4 regions of the Vibrio scophthalmi genome follow, and region 4 is predicted to be linked to each of the others. Evidence: predicted binding sites of a transcription regulator. Region 4 holds the regulator's gene; each other region holds the start of a gene.
What was found. The regulator PurR, encoded in region 4, represses purine synthesis genes. The targets are predictions, from matches to a motif close to TNANGNAAACGTTTNCNTNA.

Region 1: a site for PurR is predicted at 3,182-3,201, ahead of RJD38_RS09840 (NCS2 family permease). Genes of this name have one in related genera too.
Region 2: a site for PurR is predicted at 2,539-2,558, ahead of RJD38_RS13520 (phosphoribosylaminoimidazolesuccinocarboxamide synthase). Genes of this name have one in related genera too.
Region 3: a site for PurR is predicted at 1,544-1,563, ahead of metK (methionine adenosyltransferase). Genes of this name have one in related genera too.

Annotation. Positions count from the first base shown of each region.
Region 1 is NZ_CP134271.1:2,149,677-2,154,687, reverse strand. Features, by position in the region: gene frsA (esterase FrsA) at 1-986, opposite strand, end outside; gene tet(34) (oxytetracycline resistance phosphoribosyltransferase domain-containing protein Tet(34)) at 1,129-1,593, opposite strand; gene RJD38_RS09840 (NCS2 family permease) at 1,872-3,161, opposite strand; gene RJD38_RS09835 (aminoacyl-histidine dipeptidase) at 4,185-5,011, shown strand, end outside.
Region 2 is NZ_CP134271.1:2,966,626-2,971,636, forward strand. Features, by position in the region: gene RJD38_RS13510 (YjjW family glycine radical enzyme activase) at 1-115, shown strand, start outside; gene RJD38_RS13515 (LysR family transcriptional regulator) at 223-1,131, opposite strand; gene RJD38_RS13520 (phosphoribosylaminoimidazolesuccinocarboxamide synthase) at 1,353-2,456, opposite strand; gene RJD38_RS13525 (SulA-like leucine-rich domain-containing protein) at 2,723-3,118, opposite strand; gene RJD38_RS13530 (glycerophosphodiester phosphodiesterase family protein) at 3,362-4,081, opposite strand; gene RJD38_RS13535 (TAXI family TRAP transporter solute-binding subunit) at 4,723-5,011, shown strand, end outside.
Region 3 is NZ_CP134271.1:1,050,855-1,055,865, forward strand. Features, by position in the region: gene tkt (transketolase) at 1-1,382, opposite strand, end outside; gene metK (methionine adenosyltransferase) at 1,704-2,858, shown strand; gene RJD38_RS04695 (DUF2189 domain-containing protein) at 3,223-4,020, shown strand; gene RJD38_RS04700 (SprT family zinc-dependent metalloprotease) at 4,093-4,590, shown strand; gene RJD38_RS04705 (endonuclease) at 4,687-5,011, shown strand, end outside.
Region 4 is NZ_CP134271.1:376,007-381,017, reverse strand. Features, by position in the region: gene RJD38_RS01625 (putative signal transducing protein) at 1-263, opposite strand, end outside; gene RJD38_RS01620 (TVP38/TMEM64 family protein) at 263-967, opposite strand; gene RJD38_RS01615 (TfoX/Sxy family DNA transformation protein) at 1,182-1,775, opposite strand; cyclic di-GMP riboswitch class I at 1,885-1,973, opposite strand; gene purR (HTH-type transcriptional repressor PurR) at 2,124-3,128, opposite strand; gene torD (molecular chaperone TorD) at 3,516-4,163, opposite strand; gene torR (two-component system response regulator TorR) at 4,403-5,011, shown strand, end outside.

The sequences.
Region 1 (5,011 bases), 1.5 Mb from region 4:
ACCACTTCTTTACCTAAACGAGTGGCGAGGAGATCCAAATACATTTTTGGCATTTTTTTCAACTTAGCAGGGGAAGAAAAGACATCGTGGATTGGAGCTCCTAGAGAGACACAAGCCTTGATTTTAAACTGCTCCATAAATGACAGCCTAATCAGTGCATTGCCCCCAAAGCGGAAACCAATCAGACCAACACGGAAATGATCAACCCATGGAATATTTGGCAATTCGTTGAGTACCGCTTGATGTAAGCAAGAAGAGTCTTCTGATAGCGACCAATGGCTAGAGTGACCAAGTGAAGGCATATCCACGGTCAGCATCGCAATATCTTTTGGTGCTAGATGATCACGGAATAAACGCCACATATCAGTTTGCAAACTATCCAATCCCGCACTCACAATCACCACAGGTTTAGGTTTATCTGTCGAGGCAAGGTGCAAGTGCGCTATGATTTTTTTACCCTTATACGGCACTTCAATACGCTTAATGATGTACTTGGTTTTTTCTGCCGCATCTTGATACGCTTTTGCCGATAAGGCCTGCGCTTGAATCGCGAGATTATCATTTTTTAAATGAGGGTAGCCGGCAATGCTGTAGCAAAGAGAAGCGTTAAACAACTCATCAGCGGCTTCTTCGCCTTGTTTTTCCCCGGCACGCTTTTGATGCAACATGCCCAGTTTCGTCCACTCAAAGGTCCAGTTACCCCCGTGATAGCCCATCACGGTATCGAGCCATTCTTCATGAGTACGCGAATGAGATGAGCCTGCTATTTTTGCCAGCACACTTTCCATTTCAATCGGGTCAACACCTTGCCATACCCACTGCAGACGACGAAGATTGCGATACCAACGCTGACCTGAATTTTCACGCATTTCATCGAGCAACGCACGATTGGTTGGCATATAACGAGTGAGCTCTGATGTCTCTTTCGCTTGCTTGTGATTAACAAATAACGTTTCGGAAAGATTTTGATTATCCAATTCAGACATGACGATACCTAACTAATGACTACCCCAACATACTATACTCAAGTTAACTCAAGATGCCATGTTGAATAGCACAACTGACATTTAACGACACCATAAACAAAAAATGACCCTAGACGGGTCATTTTAAAATAATTTTAAACGCTTACTTTTGCTTGCGATTAATTGGTTCCACAAATTGCACTGTGGTATCCCATGGCTGCTCAATCCATGTATCTTGAGCAATATCAACCACGTAATCATCAAGAAGAGTTGCACCTGATGGCTTAGCGCAAACAGCAATCAGTTTCGCTTTCGGGTACATTTCACGTAGTTTACGCGCTGTATCACCGCTATCCACTAGGTCTTCGACGATTAGGTAACCTTCGCCATCACCTTCTGGCGCTTTTAGCACGGTCATATCACGCTGGTGATCATGATCGTAGCTAGAGATACAAATGGTATCAACGTGACGAATACCAAGTTCACGCGCAAGAATAGCACCCGGTACTAGACCGCCACGGCTCACCGCCCAAATACCTTTCCACTGTTCAGCTGGCATCTGTTTTTCAGCAAGCTGACGACAGTAATTTTGCATGGCGTCCCAAGTGATAATGAATTTTTTGCTCATTGTAATAACCTAATAATTTTGAAGTTTGCATCCCCGTATTAGGCAAAATTAAACCGATGATGGTTTACAGTGCAAGTAGCAACAGGCAAATAGGGGAAAAGCGACGCAAACGATTATTCTACCGAAAGCGCTGGGCAATACCAATGGAGAATTCACCATTTCAAAAAAATAAACGCCATAGCAGCGCAAACCACTATGGCGATGTGAATTCCGTCACTGTTAGGCGGGTTTCTTAGCCCTATTCCCCTTCGCCACTGACAATTTAAATCAACGACGAATTAGGCAACAAGATACTTAATCGCAAATAATGCAGCCAATGCCCAAACACTGACAGAAACTTCACGGCCTTTACCACTCAGTAGCTTAATTGCCGCGTAAGAGATAAAGCCCAATGCGATACCTTCTGCAATAGAGTAAGTCAAAGGCATCAGTAAACACGTCACAACCACAGGTGCAGCTTCGGTTAGATCACGCCAATCAACGCTCACTAAGCCAGACATCATCAGAATCGCAACATAGAACAATGCGCCCGTTGTTGCGTAAGCTGGGATCATGCCCGCTAAAGGCGAGAAGAAAATCGCCAGTAGGAATAGCACACCAACCACAACCGCCGTTAATCCCGTACGGCCACCAGCAGCAACACCAGCGGTTGATTCAACAAATGACGTCGTACTTGAAGTACCCAATACCGCACCTACAGAGGTCGCAGTAGAGTCAGCCAATAATGCTTTATCTAAACGAGGTAGCTTGCCATCTTCTTTAATTAGGTTCGCTTTCGTTGCCACACCGACTAACGTACCCGCGGTATCGAATAGGTCTACGAATAGGAAAGCGAACACAACCGAAATCATACCCACTTCGAATACACCGGCGATATCCATTTGCATGAACGTTGGCGCAATACTTGGCGGGGTAGACATCACACCGCCCCATTGCACATCACCAAGCACAATACCGATTGCCGTGGTAATCAGAATCGCAATCATCACACCACCACGCACACCACGGTAAACCAAACCGATCGTTAAGAAGAAACCGAGTGCTGCTAGAGCCGGTTTCAAGCTTGCTAGATTGCCACCACTGACTAATGTTGCTGGGTTATCAACCACGATACCGGCATTTTGCAAACCGATGAAAGCCAGGAAAAGACCGATACCGGCTGAAATGCCCGTGCGAAGAGAAAGTGGGATTGAGTTGATGATCCATTCACGAACTTTAAAAATACTTAAAGCCATAAACAGCAAGCCAGACACAAATACCGCACCTAAAGCCACTTGCCATGTATGGCCCATACCTAGGACAACACCGTAGGTGAAGAAGGCGTTCAACCCCATACCCGGAGCAAGTGCGATTGGGTAGTTCGCCACAAAGCCCATAATAAAACAACCAATTGCCGCAGCCAGACAAGTCGCGACAAATACAGCGCCTTTATCCATTCCAGCATCAGCAAGCATCGCAGGGTTTACAAAAATGATGTAAGCCATAGTTAAAAAGGTAGTAATACCTGCAATGATTTCAGTTTTGACGCTCGTGTTATTTTCACTGAGCTTAAAAAGTTTCTCGAACATGGTTAAATCCCATCAAGATAAAAGGTAAACGTTTGCGTAATCGATTGGCTATGATTATAAAGTTATCAAATAGCAAATTCCAGATAGATTTAATGCTCTAATCAATATTTTTATTCTGCCGATCCCCAACACAACAGTTAAACCTACTAACAATAAAGATAAAATCCTTATTATTCATAAATTAAGCTACCATTTCATCATATTAATCAATCGGCTAAATTTCGAGCCATGTTGTAAACTTTCAACTGGTTTATTGTGTCATTCTGCATTTTAGAGCGGGTTTATATGCCAGTCATTGCGCTTTAATTGGCCAGCTTAGGAAAAGAGTGAGATGGTGTTTAAGAAATGTACGTATCGAGCAGATAAAAAAACGCCACTCAAATTGAGTGGCGGTTGAATCATGTCAGCTAAAAAAGAAAGCTGTAAATAAATTCCAATAATAGGGGTGAACAAAACTGTTCGATAACAAGCTAAAAACTAATAGCCAAAGCTTGTTGGGTATACAAAGTTACTCGTATAAACAGAGCTGTTTATCCAGAACATTGCACTTGGTAAACCTTTCATACTATCACCTTTTAAATCAATTAATTAAACAACAAATATTGATTTCTCGGTTCCTTGGAGGCGATAAATCGGACTCATCCTTTGAGCATTTTCTCTTCGCTTTCGAAGTTGGTTATAAATATACCCCAAAGAAAATAAATTACAAGCAAACTGGTGATAAAAGTCACAAAAACTTCATTTATTGATCTATATCACGATAATTCTGTAAGTTAATTACAGAAATAGCGATAAAAAGCGCTCAAATATCAAGCAACAATGAAAACGATTGCTCATCATGGACGCCCTGTGTTTGCTGCGATCTTGTACAGCAAGAAAATCACTTTTTTACCCCTACTCTCTACTTGAGGAGAGTGCTATGCTAGCTCGCACTAGTTAATGGGCAATTTGTAGTTTTTCATTCTACATTAGTCTACTTATTAACCAATTTGATATTGCCCTGTACCAAATAAGGAGTCATCCGTGTCTGAATTCCATTCTGAGATTAGCCACTTATCCCCTGCGCCACTTTGGCAGTTCTTCGATAAGATCTGTTCTATTGCGCATCCATCAAAACATGAAGAAGCTCTCGCTCAGTACATTGTGACTTGGGCACAGGAGCAAGGCTTCGATGTTCGCCGCGATCCAACTGGTAACGTTTTCATCAAAAAACCAGCAACTGCGGGGATGGAAAATAAGAAAGGCGTCGTTCTACAAGCGCATATCGATATGGTACCGCAGAAGAATGAAGACACTCAGCATGACTTCACTACTGATGCTATTCAGCCATACATCGATGGCGAGTGGGTCACGGCGAAAGGCACGACCCTAGGCGCTGATAATGGTATTGGTATGGCATCTTGTCTCGCTGTCTTAGCGTCAACAGATATCAAACATGGTCCGATCGAAGTTCTATTAACCATTGATGAAGAAGCGGGCATGACGGGCGCATTCGGCCTAGAAGCCGGTTGGTTAGAAGGCGATATTCTACTCAATACCGACTCAGAGCAAGAAGGCGAAGTTTACATGGGCTGTGCTGGTGGTATTGATGGCGAGGTCACTTTGCCACTTACTCGTGAAGCTATTCCAGCAGGTTACATTACTCGTCAACTGGTCTTGAAAGGCTTAAAAGGCGGTCACTCAGGTTGTGATATCCACACTGGTCGTGGCAACGCGAACAAACTGCTTGGTCGCTTCCTTGCTGGCCACGCTCAAGAACTTGACTTACGTCTGATCGAATTCCGTGGTGGCAGCCTACGTAATGCCATCCCTCGCGAAGCATTTGTGACAGTCGCCCTACCAGCAGAGAA
Region 2 (5,011 bases), 690 kb from region 4:
GATAGGTGAAGCATTGACGTGGGAGAAGTGCAGTAAGCAGCAGATGGAGTGTTTTCATCATGCGTTGCAATCTCGCGTACCGCATACCTTACAACTGCCAAGTATCTATATGTAGAAGCTTCAGCTAGTTGAACCGCTACGCTGCTACAATCGAACTGAATAAATGCGGAATGGTGCTGACCATGCCGTATTTTTATTCACACTACTCCTATCGCTTCCCGACTAATCCACTAATATTGCGTGCAACCATTGTAGTGCAGGATCGTTCAAACTGACCTCATTCCACACCAAACTATAAGCAACTTTACCATATTCAAAAGGAAGTGGTTTTTGTACCAATCCCTTTGCTTGAAACGCATGTTGCGCCCACATTTTAGAGCACGTCAATAGATACATGGAGTGATGACACATAACAGCCGCAGCGCCAAAGTCAGCCACCGACATCGCGACTCTTCGTGTGCCGTGTTGCTGCTTGAGGTTTTGCTCAAAGTAAGGCTCAGACAAATCGCGATCTTGAATGCCAATATGTTGGTAGGCAAGATAGTCTTCGGTGGTTAATGTTTTTTCGACCAGCGGGTGAGCGGGGTTCATTAAGCAGACCATTTCATCACTGAGTAATTGCTGCCATACCAATTCACGGCTTGTCGTCGGTGGTTGACTGATATCATGAGGCAAGATCATAAAGTCCACTTGACCGCGAATCAGCGAATCGAAGCTCATTTGTTCTTTAGCATAAACATTGATTTGATTCGCCTGCGGCAGCTGCTCACGTATCAGGCTGATTTTACCCGCAAAGAGTTCAAAGGTGCTTTCACGCATCGAAAGCGCTATTGAGCCATTGAACTGTGCAGGATTAAATTCGCCTTGATGCAGTATGCCATTCATACTGGCCAAAATTTTATGAATTTGTGCGGCAATACCCAGCGCAAATGGCGTTGGGACGAGCTGCGAACCATCGCGATAAAACAGTTCGTCATTCAACTGCTCTCGCAATTGCGCCATGGTTTTACTTACACTTGATGGTGTGACGCATAACGTATTAGCGGTGCTAGTAACACTGTGAGTGGTTAGCATGACATGCAACACGGTTAAGTGCTTAAGGCTAATACGAGAAAGGGCAATGAAATCCATAAGGGGCAGTAAATAGGCGGTACAAGTGGCTATTATAGACTGAACTTAAGCGAAGGCAGAAGGTTTAACGCAATCGCTTAAAGCGTGGTGTGTTCAAATGCTTTCGCGCGGGAAGTGCTAAACGGTGAGCAATAAAAAACGCGCTTTAAGTGTCAGCGCGTTTATCATTCAGTTGTGGTTCGACTTAGTGAACTTGATGATGAAGAGTCATCAGCACAGAACTAATCGATTAAACCGTACTGAGAGCCAAGAATATCGATAATTTCTTGCTTCGGATTATCACTTAACGTGATGGCTTTGCCGGTAATCTTTTCAGCAATCGCAGTGTAGGTCGTTGAGATATCCATTAAAGCCTCAAGTGGCAGTATATTGTTACGCGCCAATGCTTCACGTTCCGGCATACGATCTTTATTCAACAAGATGTCTGGGTCAGGGAAGTGGTTCAATAGGAATTGACGGAAACCTTCTTTAGAGTTCTCGACAATGTTGCCTTGTTGATACGCTTGTTTATCCCAAATGCGCGAGGAATCGGGCGTACCGACTTCATCCATATAGATCAGTTTTTCATTGCCTTTGGCATCGTGCACATAGCCAAACTCGAACTTTGTATCGACAAAGATTTGTTCCACTTCAGCCAGAGCGTTGCTAATCACCCCAAAACCTTCGCTCAACAGTTTCTCATACAAAGCGATGTCATCAGCTTTGCTAAAGTTAAATGCTGCAAAGTTTTCTTCGATGTTTTTGCGAGTAATGTTGACGTCATCGGCTTCAGGTACACCAGGTATACCTTTAAGAATACCTTTGGTTGAAGGGGTCATCAGTAATTCTGGCAGGGCTTTGTCTTTTTCTAATCCATCAGGAAGCTCAATACCACAGAACTCACGTTCACCTTTGCTATATGCACGCCACATGGAGCCAGTGATGTATTGACGACAAATCGCTTCGATCATGATCGGCTTGGCTTTTTGCACAATCCAAACCAATGGATGTGGAATATCAAGAATATGACTGTCTGCCAAACCATTATCTTTAAACAGCTTAAACCAATGATTAGAAATGGCGTTTAGTGCTGCGCCTTTACCCGGCACACCTTTTAGGCCACCTTCTCCATGCCAAATGCAATCGAACGCTGAGATGCGATCGCTGATCACCATAATGGCAAGAGGGGCATCTGGGGCAACATCATAGCCTTTTTCTTTAATAAGACGTTGGCTGTCTGCTTCGGTTAACCAATATACCGAGCGAACTTTACCACTGTGAACAGGCTTGTGAGTGCGAATAGGGAGATCGTCGTTTACGGCGAGGACTTGATCTGCGAGGCTCATGAGACATTCCTATCGTTTACATGAAAGAGAGTTTATCCGATTGATTGGCATCATACCCACATTTAACATAGGCCGCCAGATAAAAAGCAATCGTTTGCGTAAAAAGTTTGCACCGGGTAAATTCTATCTCTACCAGAGCTAAATGATCGCTAAATTTGTCTGTGCATTATTGCGCGGTTTGAATGTCAGTAGCGTGGGTGTGATTGGGGAAAAGAAAAAGCCTCTCATGGAGAGGCGAAAGGCAATGCTGCAAATCGTCAAGCTTATTAGTGATACTGGTTTACTCTGCCCTCGACGAAAAAGACTTCACAGCCATGGGATAGTGCTAAATCTTTAAGGAGTGATTTATTTACGCTGTCGATTTGATTTGAAGCAACCACAGCGCTGGCATTACCCGATTGAATGGCTTTAATCACAATCTCTAGCTCAGACTGAGTATTAGAGGACTTCAACTGAATGATCTTTTGACAGACCACATTCGATGCCGCGAACTGTGCGTGATCTGGGCGAGGGCATTCAGCGGTGAAAAATATCCATTGCTGTTGCATAGAAAGACCCGCTAAACGATTCAAGACAGAGTCAGCGATGTTCATTGGCTGTGTTGGTTGCGCCAATACATTGTACTTCGAGTAAGAGTGACTGTGAGCTTGTGTATGAATCATATTAACTGTCCTTATATACATGCTGTATGCTTATACAGTAGTAATTTTGCATGTATTGGTCAAGCCTTATGTTTGATTTATATACAGAGAAATTGTTCTGTTTAGAGGTGAGTTGAGTTTAAATGATTGAATCTATGTGGTTTATTTTGTTTTTAGCTAAGAGTCTGTTCCCATCGAAATGTGATGAAAAACACATTTCGATGGGAAGTGGGGACTGGTGTTTATACAGTGGTTTGAATCGGTTTACTGTATAGGAGTGAGAAAGCGCTGCGGAAAATCGCTAAAAATGGCATTCACGTTTTGTAGATGTTTAAGCTGATTTGGGTTGTTTACCGTGAAACACCATACTTGGTACCCAGCTTGCTGTAATGTCGCAATTTGCTGTTTATTAGTGGTTTTAGCATTGAGGTTACACGCGACAGCATCGACTTCTTCGAGTAGTGCCCAATCACGCTGTGATAGTTTTTCACTTAACACTGCTATGGGATAACCGAGTTGGGCTTTATGTACTTCTCTTAGCGTTTGATGATCAAAGCTAGAGATTAATACTCGTTCGGTAGGTAAAGAAAAATGCTCTAGTTGGCGTTTTAATTCTTGTACAACGGGGGCGTAATTTTGCGTGTCGACTTTAATCTCGATATTCAAACCAATATTGAGAGGCTGAATCAAACGCAATAATTGCTCAAGAGTGAGGATCGGTTGATAGTTAAACTGAGGTGAGAACCAAGCGCCAAAATCAAACTGCTGGATCTGCTCTAGTGAATAACTGTCTACACGCCCATGGCCGTTACTGCAACGGTCAATAGTATGATCGTGGCAAACCACTAATTGATGGTCCTTAGTCGGTTGAATGTCCACTTCAATCCATTCTAGACCCATGTCTATCGCAGCTTGAATACTCACAAGCGTATTTTCAGGGTATTGGCCGGCGACGCCTCGGTGGCCAACGATGGTAAGCGTCATAGAATAGCCTTACTGTCTGTTTTTATTCTGGTTCTATTTTAGATCGAATGTACTAGCGTCGATATGCTTTTCCTTAGAAAAAATCGTCTATCACAGAGATTGAATTATATTCACTCTGTTTCTCATCTACACGAAGTGAAGAACGTCACTAGGTTGACTCTAGATGCTGATTGAGCGTCAAGATAGGCCGTAATGGTGTAAAAAAGTATGATCCAGTTCAAAGTTCACTTTCTCTACCAATGAGAGTACGACATCCACTGCTTAGTTATTAATTCTTCCTTTAAAACAGGTGTTTAAGCTTACTATTTCTCCAAATTAGCTTTATTTGTGGTCAGTTAAATTTTCCAAATTATCGCCTGTTGAGAATTGGTGTTTTTTTGAGTGATTAACTTTGTGTTGGTGTGTGTTAATTTTTTGTTGGCAAGGTGATGTGCAATGGTTTCAAACTGACTTGGTAAGTTAGGGTTAAATTTTATTTATATGGCCATATTGCATAATTTAAGTCTGCCTTGCTCGGTTAATTGAGTTGTTTAACCTTGATTTTATAGGGTGGTTAGATGATTCGGAGTCGTCATTGATAAGACTACTGGAATGTGTGCAGATGCATAATTTTTCAGTAGGACTTTAGAAGGAATTTTCGAATGAAAGGATTAACTCTTGTCTCTACATGTGCGCTGGCAATAAGTGGTTTCTCATTTATTGGGAATGCTCAAGCGGCAGAACAATATATCACCATAGGTACTGGTGGTCAGACAGGTGTTTATTACGTAGCTGGGCAATCTATTTGTCGCTTCGTAAACAGAGGTGGTGACGATCACAACATTAAGTGTAATGCGCCAGCAAGTGGCGGCGGTGTTGCGAACGTTAATGGCTTGCGTAGTGGTGAATATAACTTCGGTATTATGCAGTCTGACCATCAATACAAAGCGC
Region 3 (5,011 bases), 670 kb from region 4:
TGGGTGTAAACTTGGATGTTCTGCACTTTCATCAGAGCAGCCATACGCATTGCGTTACGTGCGTATTCCATGAACATTAGGAATGTTGCACCGTAAGGAACAAAACCACCGTGCAGTGCGATACCGTTCATGATCGCAGTCATACCAAATTCACGTACACCGTAGTGAATGTAGTTACCAGAGAAGTCATCTGCCGTTAGCGATTTAGAACCCGACCACATAGTCAGGTTTGAAGGCGCTAGGTCAGCAGAGCCGCCCATGAACTCAGGTAGCATTGCGCCAAACGCTTCTAGCGCGTTTTGCGATGCTTTACGTGATGCGATGTTAGCAGGGTTTGCTTGTAGATCAGCGATGATTTGGTTGGCTTTCGCTTCCCATTCTGCTGGCAAGTCACCGTTTACACGACGCTTAAATTCAGCCGCTTCTGCTGGGTAAGCCGCTGCGTAAGCTGCGAATTTATTATCCCATGCCGCTTCTTTGTCTGCGCCAGCCGCTTTTGCATCCCACTCAGAGTAGACATCTGCTGGAATTTCAAATGCTGGGTGTTCCCAACCAAGGAATTCACGCGCTGCTGCAATTTCTTCCGCGCCTAGTGGTGCACCGTGGCAGTCATGAGAGCCTGATTTATTTGGCGAACCAAAACCGATGATGGTTTTAGTACAAATAAGAGTAGGGCGTGGATCTGCTTTTGCCGCTTCAATCGCTGCATTGATGGCGTCAGCATCGTGACCGTCAACCGCAGGGATAACATGCCAGCCGTATGCTTCAAAACGTTTAGGCGTATCGTCAGAGAACCAACCTTCTACGTGGCCATCGATAGAGATGCCGTTATCATCCCAAAACGCGATTAGCTTACCAAGACCTAATGTGCCCGCAAGAGAACAAGCTTCATGCGAGATACCTTCCATCAAACAACCATCACCCATGAAAACATAAGTGTGGTGGTCAACGATGTCGTGGCCTTCTTTATTGAACTGTGCTGCCAATGACTTTTCAGCCATCGCCATACCAACCGCGTTAGTAATGCCTTGACCTAGAGGACCGGTTGTTGTTTCGATGCCCGGCGCGTAACCATATTCTGGGTGACCAGGTGTTTTTGAATGCAATTGACGGAAGTTCTTCAGATCGTCAATTGATAACTCGTAACCACTTAGGTGTAGCAAAGAGTAAATCAGCATAGAACCGTGGCCGTTCGATAGAATAAAACGGTCGCGATCTGCCCACTCAGGGTTCGCTGGGTTGTGGTTTAGGTGAGAGCGCCAAAGTACTTCAGCGATATCTGCCATACCCATTGGTGCGCCAGGGTGGCCCGAGTTAGCTTGTTGAACGCCATCCATGCTAAGTGCGCGGATTGCATTTGCTAGGTGTTTACGAGAAGACATGTCTGCTCCTAAGTGCAAGTAAGCGAGTTGATATAGGGATATATTGTGGGCGGTATTCTCTCAAAGCACCTATAGCACTGCAAACGTTTTCCCGACAAAAAAGCCACAAATATTCGGATTTTCACCGCGCTTTTACTAAAGTTCTTTCATTCGTCGATTTAAAAAGCAAACGTTTGGTTTTTAGATAGTTGAAAAAAGAGCTTGTAATTCGAACATTCAAATTTAAAATAGACGTCTAGATGTAGAAACACCTACATAGCTGAAGACTATTTTTGATACAGATATCGATTGTCTGTATCGACGAACAAACATGGAGTTCACATGGCTAAGCACCTATTTACCTCTGAGTCAGTTTCAGAAGGCCATCCAGATAAAATTGCAGACCAAATTTCTGATGCAGTTCTTGACGCGATCTTAGAACAAGATCCGAAAGCACGTGTTGCGTGTGAAACCTACGTAAAAACCGGCATGGTGATGGTAGGCGGCGAAGTGACAACTTCAGCATGGGTTGATATCGAAGAGATCACTCGTGAAACTGTCCGTGAAATTGGCTACGTACACTCAGATATGGGCTTTGATGCGAACTCTTGTGCTGTTCTCAACACCATCGGTAAGCAATCGCCAGACATCAACCAAGGTGTTGATAAAGCTGATCCGAAAGAGCAAGGTGCGGGTGACCAAGGTATCATGTTTGGTTATGCAACCAACGAAACTGATATTCTAATGCCAGCGCCAATCACTTACTCTCACCTACTTGTGAAAAAACAAGCAGAAGTGCGTAAGAGCGGCAAGCTAGATTTCCTTCGCCCTGACGCGAAATCTCAAGTTACTTTCCAATACGATCAAGGCAAAATTGTTGGTATTGATGCTGTAGTACTTTCAACCCAACACTGTGATTCTGTAACGACACCCGATCTACGTGAAGCAGTAATGGAAGAGATCATCAAGCCAGTATTGCCAGCAGAATGGCTAAATAAAGAAACCAAATTCTTTATTAACCCAACCGGTCGTTTTGTTATCGGTGGCCCAATGGGTGACTGTGGTCTAACGGGTCGTAAGATCATCGTTGATACCTACGGCGGTGCAGCTCGTCACGGTGGCGGTGCATTCTCAGGTAAAGATCCATCAAAAGTTGACCGTTCAGCAGCTTACGCAGCTCGTTACGTTGCGAAAAACATTGTCGCTGCTGGCATGGCTGACCGTTGTGAAATTCAATTGTCTTACGCTATCGGTGTTGCGGATCCAACATCAATCATGGTGGAAACGTTCGGTACAGAAAAAGTATCACACGACATCATCATCGAAGCCGTTCGCCAACACTTCGACCTACGCCCATACGGCTTGCAAGAAATGTTGAACCTGCTTCAACCTATCTACAAACAAACCGCGGCTTACGGCCACTTCGGTCGTGAAGAGTTCCCATGGGAAGCGACTGATAAAGCGGCAATCCTACGCGATTTCGCTGGCATTAAGTAATCGCTTAGTGCTACCACGCTCTAAGCCCTCGCCTTTGCGGGGGCTTTTTGTTTTAGTCTGCTCCCCCGCCCTCTTCTCCATTCTCCATTCTCCATTCTCCATTCTCCAACTATCTAAAAGTGAAATAGACCAACCAATGAGCAAATAATTTGTAAATTCGCTCATTGTTGCCAATAGTTAAAATAATGTTAAATGTGCATTGTGCGCATATAACGCTGAGATTAATCTTCAGACCTTTATGAGGAAGAACATTGATGCTCAGACAATGATGTCAGCTAGAGCGAGTTTGATGTCCCGCCAGTCAGTCTGCCATTACATCACCACTGAAACAGTGGTTACTGTGGGATACCATCAAGGAGGAGTTATGCCTCATACCGTGAATCCATCGGACTTTAAGCGTGAACAAAAGGAAGTCCCCAACCATGAATACGCTCGAACCATACCTTGCAATCAAGTCAGCATCAGCGCGCCTTTTCATTGGCTCGCGCTAGGACTGCATGACTTAGTAAAAATGCCACTCATTAGTGCCTTCTATGGCTTGTGCTTTATGGCTGCCGCCATCGGTATTGTGTTACTGGTGCAATGGCAAGGCACCCATTTAGTCGTGATGCCGAGTTTAGTGGTCTACATGCTCATCGGGCCATTTCTAGCGCTGGGATTATATGATGCCAGTTGGGCGAGAGAACGTGGCCGCAATGCCAGCCTATTTCATTCGATCAAAGCCATCAGCCGCAACTCTAGCTCTCAATGGGCATTTGCCGTATTGCTTGCTGTGTGCATGATCTTTTGGATGCGTATCGCCGCCTTGCTGCATGCGCTTTACCCTTCTGTGCAGGGTGCACCGCTAACCGATTTTTTACCATTTTTAGTCATCGGTTCCATCGTCGGGTTTGTGCTCGCCTGTGCCGTATTTTGTCTTTCTGCATTTTCCATCCCACTAATGATGGAACGCCGAGTCGACATGATGACAGCGGTATTTACCAGCTTTAATGCCGTGAAAAGCAACATCCCCGCGATGATTGTGTGGGCAGCCATCATTTGTGGTGGGATCTTAATTGGCTTTGCCACCTATGGCATCGGCATGCTGTTTACTATGCCAATATTGGGGTACGGAACTTGGCACGCTTATCATGAGGTGATTAAGAAGAAACATCACCCTTAACAGATTGAGCGCTTCACTATATGATGCAGTCAGCTCGGCCTTTGCGCTGAGCTGCTTTTTTATGGAGAGAGCGTGGATAAAGAACTCAACTATCAAGCTATACGCAAAGTAGCCGATTGCATAACACTTGCCGAACAGGCCTTTAAGCGCCCTTTTGCTCAGCCTGCACTCAACTATCAACTGCGTGGCAAAGCGGCAGGAAAAGCCTACTTACAACTCAACCAAATCCGCCTCAATCCAGTCCTATTCATCGAAAACCAAAAAGCCTTTTTGGATGAAGTCATTCCTCATGAAGTCGCACACTTGATCACTTATCAAGTCTATGGCCGAGTGCGCCCCCATGGCGCGCAATGGAAAGGGGTTATGGAGGCCGTATTTGGCGTTCCCGCTCATACAACCCATCGCTTTGCTACTCAGTCAGTAGAAGGGAAAACCTTTCAATATCGTTGTGGGTGCCGCGATTACCCGCTAACCATTCGCCGTCATAACAAGGTTCTGCGCGGGCAAATGAGTTACCGCTGCCAGCAATGCAAACAGCTGCTCAGCTTTACAGGCAAACAACTCAGCTAAAGACCACCGACAAACTTCAATTTACAAAATTACCACCTATATAGCAGTAAGTTGAGTGATATCATGCAAAAAGACATTCCTTTATAAGACTTTTTCATGCGTACACTCTCCTGTTTATTGCTGGCGCTTGCCGCGAGCAATGTTGTAGCAGCTCCCCCTAGTTCCTTTTCGGCCGCCAAACGCGAAGCGGTTAGTATCTATAAAGATCTCGAGCGCGACCTTGATTACGCCACCAGCTTTTACTGTGGCTGTGATATCAAATGGCAAGGAAGAAAAGGCGTTCCCGATTTAGAAGGCTGTGGCTACCAAATCCGTAAGCAAACACAAAAAGTACGCGCAACGCGTATTGAGTGGGAACACGTCGTGCCTGCGTGGCAGTTCGGCCATCAAATGCAATGTTGGCAAAAAGGCGGCCGCAAAG
Region 4 (5,011 bases):
CCTTCATTTTCTTCACCACAATTTGAACAATGCCAAGGCGGCGCCGATAGTGGCTGCTCAAACTGTGTAATAACTTCGTATGCTTTATTTTGTTGGCTGCTATCGAGTAGCCACACGTAAGGTTCACTTGCTTCACCAAAGGGCAACTCACCTTGTAGGCCGAAAATCCCTTCGCCACGAACTTCACAATCAATATTATTGGTACGCAAAAGCTCACAGACAATGTGAGCTTGTGGTGGATTATTTGCACTAAATATTTTCACTAAGCCTCTCCGTTAGACGCCTTGTTCGAGGTTTTGTCGCTCTGTTTTATTTTAGCCATTACCCATTTCGCGACAATCGGGAACAGGCCAAGCAATGCAAATGAGGCTAATACCGAAGGTGAAACAATACCTGAGAGTGAATCAATTTGTGCTAATTGGGTCCCCGCATTGAGATACACCGCAGTGCCCGGTAGCATACCGATTTGACTCACCAAATAGAAACGCGCGGTAGAAATCGGGGTTAAGCCCATAAGTAGGTTAATTAAGAAAAATGGGAAGACCGGAATTAAGCGCAGTGAGAAAAGATAGAACGCGCCATCTTTTTCCACCCCTAGATTAATGGCGGAGAGTTTGTCACCAAATTTGCTTTGTACCCAATCGCGTAGCAAGAAGCGGCTGCTAAGAAAAGCCAGTGTCGCGCCAAGCGTGCTGGCAAAAGAGACTAAGATTAAGCTGGCCCAAAAGCCAAATAATGCTGCGCCAAGCAGAGTGACGACGGCCGCGCCAGGAATCGAAAAGGCCGTAATCGCAAGATAAGCCAAAAAGTAAACCGCCGCCGCTAGAACAAAGTTCTGCTTAATATACAAGGCTAACTCTGCCTGTTGTGCTTTGGCATTTTCGAGGGTGAGTTGATCGCCAAATTGAGTGATAAGTAGCGCTATGATGGCAATCAGCAATAGGCCGAAAATCAGTTTTTTATTCATCTTGGTTCTCACTTATCTCTGGTAGATATCTATTTTATAGCGCGATAATTTCACTATCTTAGATACGCATCTTACGATCGTATTGTTGCATCGTTCAGTCATGAATACGGTTCTTTGCTCGTTGTTTTATATAGGAACTTCAAAGCACGCAAAAAATTTCAAAAAAAAAGCCAGCAACAATGGCTGGCTTAATTCAATTTATTCATTTTCTAAATTAATGCTCAAGGCGAGACATCAGTTCTTGGCGGCGAGCTTGAGGAACGACGGACCAATGCGTGCCTTTAATTGCGCCTTCAAGTGCCCAAAGCAACTCTAAACTCACCTGGGTATCATGTGAGGCTTGAATGGCTTTGTATGCTTGAACTGAACCCACTTGTTCTAAATTCTCAACTGATTCGATACCGGCTTTTTTCAGCATACGTTCAGTTGCAAGACGCAAGTTTGGTAGATCTTTAATACGAGTTGGTTTTGTTTTCGCTTGAGTGCTCTTTTCTTGCTTAGCGAGAGAGAGTGCATCGGTAGCCGTTTGCAGTGTTTTTGCACTGTCTTGGTACCACTCTTCACTTAAAGCAAAATATTTAGTAACAACAGGGAAGCCTCGTTTGTGATACACGTACGGTTCTAATCCTTGTTGCTTAAACTGCTCAGTAAGGGCATCGTCGGCACGAATATGAAGCTTGTCGTGTACAACCAATGCAAACATTGTGTCGTCTGCAAAAATGCCGAACCCACCAAACATAGAGCGAGATTTAATCCGACCTAAGGGCTCAAAAAGCCTCATAGAGTCTTTAAGTATTGGTTTATCCATTCAGTACTTTCTCGGTGTATGTGTATATACGCCACCAAATCAGGTCCGAGAGAATAGCAGTCAATGCAGATTTCTGGAGAGTAATCAGTTAACGTGTTGCATTTCTACCATCGGTAACCCCGCTGCCGTACATCATTACAATGTTTAGGCCGGTGGCTTTGCGTCCCAACTTTTCAGTTTGGTTTGCCCTGTGCGTGACTTAATTTGCTCTGCTAAAGATTAAATTACTTCTGTCAGGAAGTAGTCTATTAATATGGGATAATTGTGATCTTTATGCAAGAATAACTTTCATTTATGAGGCTTTAGCCGAAGGATTGCCCCTCGGCTAATCTTTATTGAATCATTAACTTAGTCGATTCTTGCAACGGTGCTACGCTCAACGATTTCTGGATGCATCTCAAACACGCGTTTTTCGTGTTCTTTATCTTTAATACGCTCTAGCAGAATTTCGAATGCGTTTTTACCAACACGACGCTTTGGTTGGTGAACTGTCGTCAGTGGTGGAGAGAAATACTCTGCCAATTCGATGTTGTCGTAGCCGATCACTGAGATGTCTTCTGGCACGCGAATGCCTTTTTGTTGCAGACGGCTCATTAGGCCTAATGCCATGGTGTCATTGAAGCAGAATACAGCCGTCGGGCGTTTGTCCATAGCAACGAGTTGGTCGGCGGCCAATACGGCCGTGTCACACTCAAAGTTACCTTCAAGAATCCAATCTTCGTTAACTTCAAGTTGTGCTTGGTTCATCGCACGTTTAAAGCCTTGGATACGCTCTTGGCAAACTGCTTTTTCAAAGTGACCGCTTAGGCAAGCGATGTCTTTGTGACCGTGGTCGATCAAGAATTTCGTTGCTAGGTAGCCACCTTCTTCTGAGTTGTCGATGATGTTGTCTGCTTGAGAGGTCTCAGGGCCCCAATCCATCACAACTTTAGGAATGTCTTTGTGGTTGTTGAGCATTTCGCTCAGTTCTTCTGTTAAGTCAGAACACATCACCAAAATACCATCAACGCGTTTTTCTGCGAGCATGCGAATGTAGTCGCGTTGTTTCTCGTAGATACCACCAGTGTTACATAGGATCAGTGTGTAGCCTTGGCGGTAACAGTAGCTCTCGACGCCATCAATTACTTCAGAGAAGAATAGGTTAGTAGATTGAGTTACTAGCATACCAATGGTACGAGTCGTATTGCATTTTAGGCTACGAGCAACGGCACTTGGTGCATAGTTTAGCTCTTTCACTGCTTCCATCACGCGCTCTTGCGTTGTCTCTGCGACAAAGCGAGTTTTATTGATCACGTGTGAAACAGTAGTGGTTGATACGCCAGCAAGGCGAGCAACGTCTTTAATAGTGGCCATAAGGGGTTGTCCTATCTTTAGCTGCCACGGCGGTATTCACATATCAGAATAATTTGGCAGAAAGTATTAAAAACACAAAAACCGCTTGATTACAGCGGTTTGTATTTAATTCATTATTTTTTTATCGTTTGCGCTGTCGATTCTAGACCGCATCTCGTTTGGGGGCAAATAAAAATCCCGTCCCCCATACTGTTATGCCCACCATGATAGGTGAGTGATTAGGCATCAGCCGAATAAAAATCACTTAAAACAAGGAGTGGATGAGGTGTCACTCGTTACTTTTATTACACCACACCAACCCTAGAAAAAGCCGTTATTCGCGAATTTATTCAGCATCAACTCATTACGCATCAACGCATCAAACACCTATTGGGTAGATATTGAGCGTCATTCACCCGTTAAGTATTGGCAATCAAGCTCTAAAAACGCAACCAGCAGCGCCGCAACGGCAGAGTAGAAACCAAACTTATCTAAGCCTTTGCATTTGGTCGCAAATTTAGCCACCCAGCTTAGAATGTGTTGACGGATAAAGGCTTCTTGTTCAACGAAACTTTCTTCAAAATGACGCTCTTGCTCAAGCTCGTTTGAACGAATAATGATGTTACCGAGCAGATCAAGTTCAATCGCAATATGATCCGCAGGCTCGTTCAAGCCTTGTTCAACCGCAACACCGTACTTTTGAAGTAATGCGTCCATTTCGTTCGCTGGTTTATCATGCAGTAGACCGGTTGTACCGATGTACATAGAAGCATAAGGCAGTGCAGATTCTTTATCAGACTTTAAAAATAAGTCACAAAAGTCAGCCGCCAACTCTAGCTGGCCATCTTCGCGGTCTAGCTGACGGTTAAGTGCATCCACTACATCATCAATGGCTGGTTTTAGGCTTGGGTTTTCACCAAGGCCAGATAAAAAGCTACGAATCTCAGGGCTTTGATATTGCTCTAGATCCGCTTCAGTTAGCTCTTTGGCAAATAAGCTAGAGAACCACCAGTAAATTTCTGCACGCTTTTCGTTAAACGCTTTTAACTCTTGCATCAAACAATGCTCCTATTTTCATTCTCCTACTATTCTAGCGAAGAAAAATGAATAGGGATAACACACAATGCGTCAAAATAAGTGCAAAAATGGCAAAATGTTAATGCTTGGGCTAGTTTTGTTTTGAATCAATAAAAAATCATCTTTCTTGATTTTAATGTAACAAATACTAGAAATGTTACGATATATGAATAGAATGTAGGTCGTAAACAATTCCCAATGCAAATTAAGTGGTTTAGATGAGCTATCACGTACTAGTTGTAGAAGATGACGCAGTAACTCGCAGCAAGCTGGTTGGCTACTTTCAAAATGAAGGTTACACCGTCAGCGAAGCAGAAAGCGGCGAGCAGATGCGCGACACACTACAAAATCATGCGATTGATTTAGTCATGCTAGACATCAATCTTCCTGGTGAAGATGGCTTGATGTTAACGCGTGAACTACGCAGTCAGTCTGACATTGGAATTATCCTGGTAACAGGACGCACGGATAGCATTGATAAGATCGTTGGTTTAGAAATGGGTGCCGACGATTATGTAACAAAACCGTTTGAACTTCGCGAACTGTTAGTTCGAGTGAAAAACCTACTGTGGCGTATTTCGTCAGCGCGTAATGCCGGTAGTGTTGTTGATCAGAAAAACGATTCAAATTTAGTTCGTTTTGGTGAGTGGATGTTTGACGTTCAACGCCGTGCGCTTAGCCGTAACGGCGAGCCAGTAAAACTGACTAAAGCGGAATACGAGCTTTTGGTTGCGCTTTCAACTTACCCTAACCAAGTGCTAAGTCGCGAACGCATTCTTAATATGATCAGTCACCGCGTTGATGCGCCTAACGACCGTACTATCGAC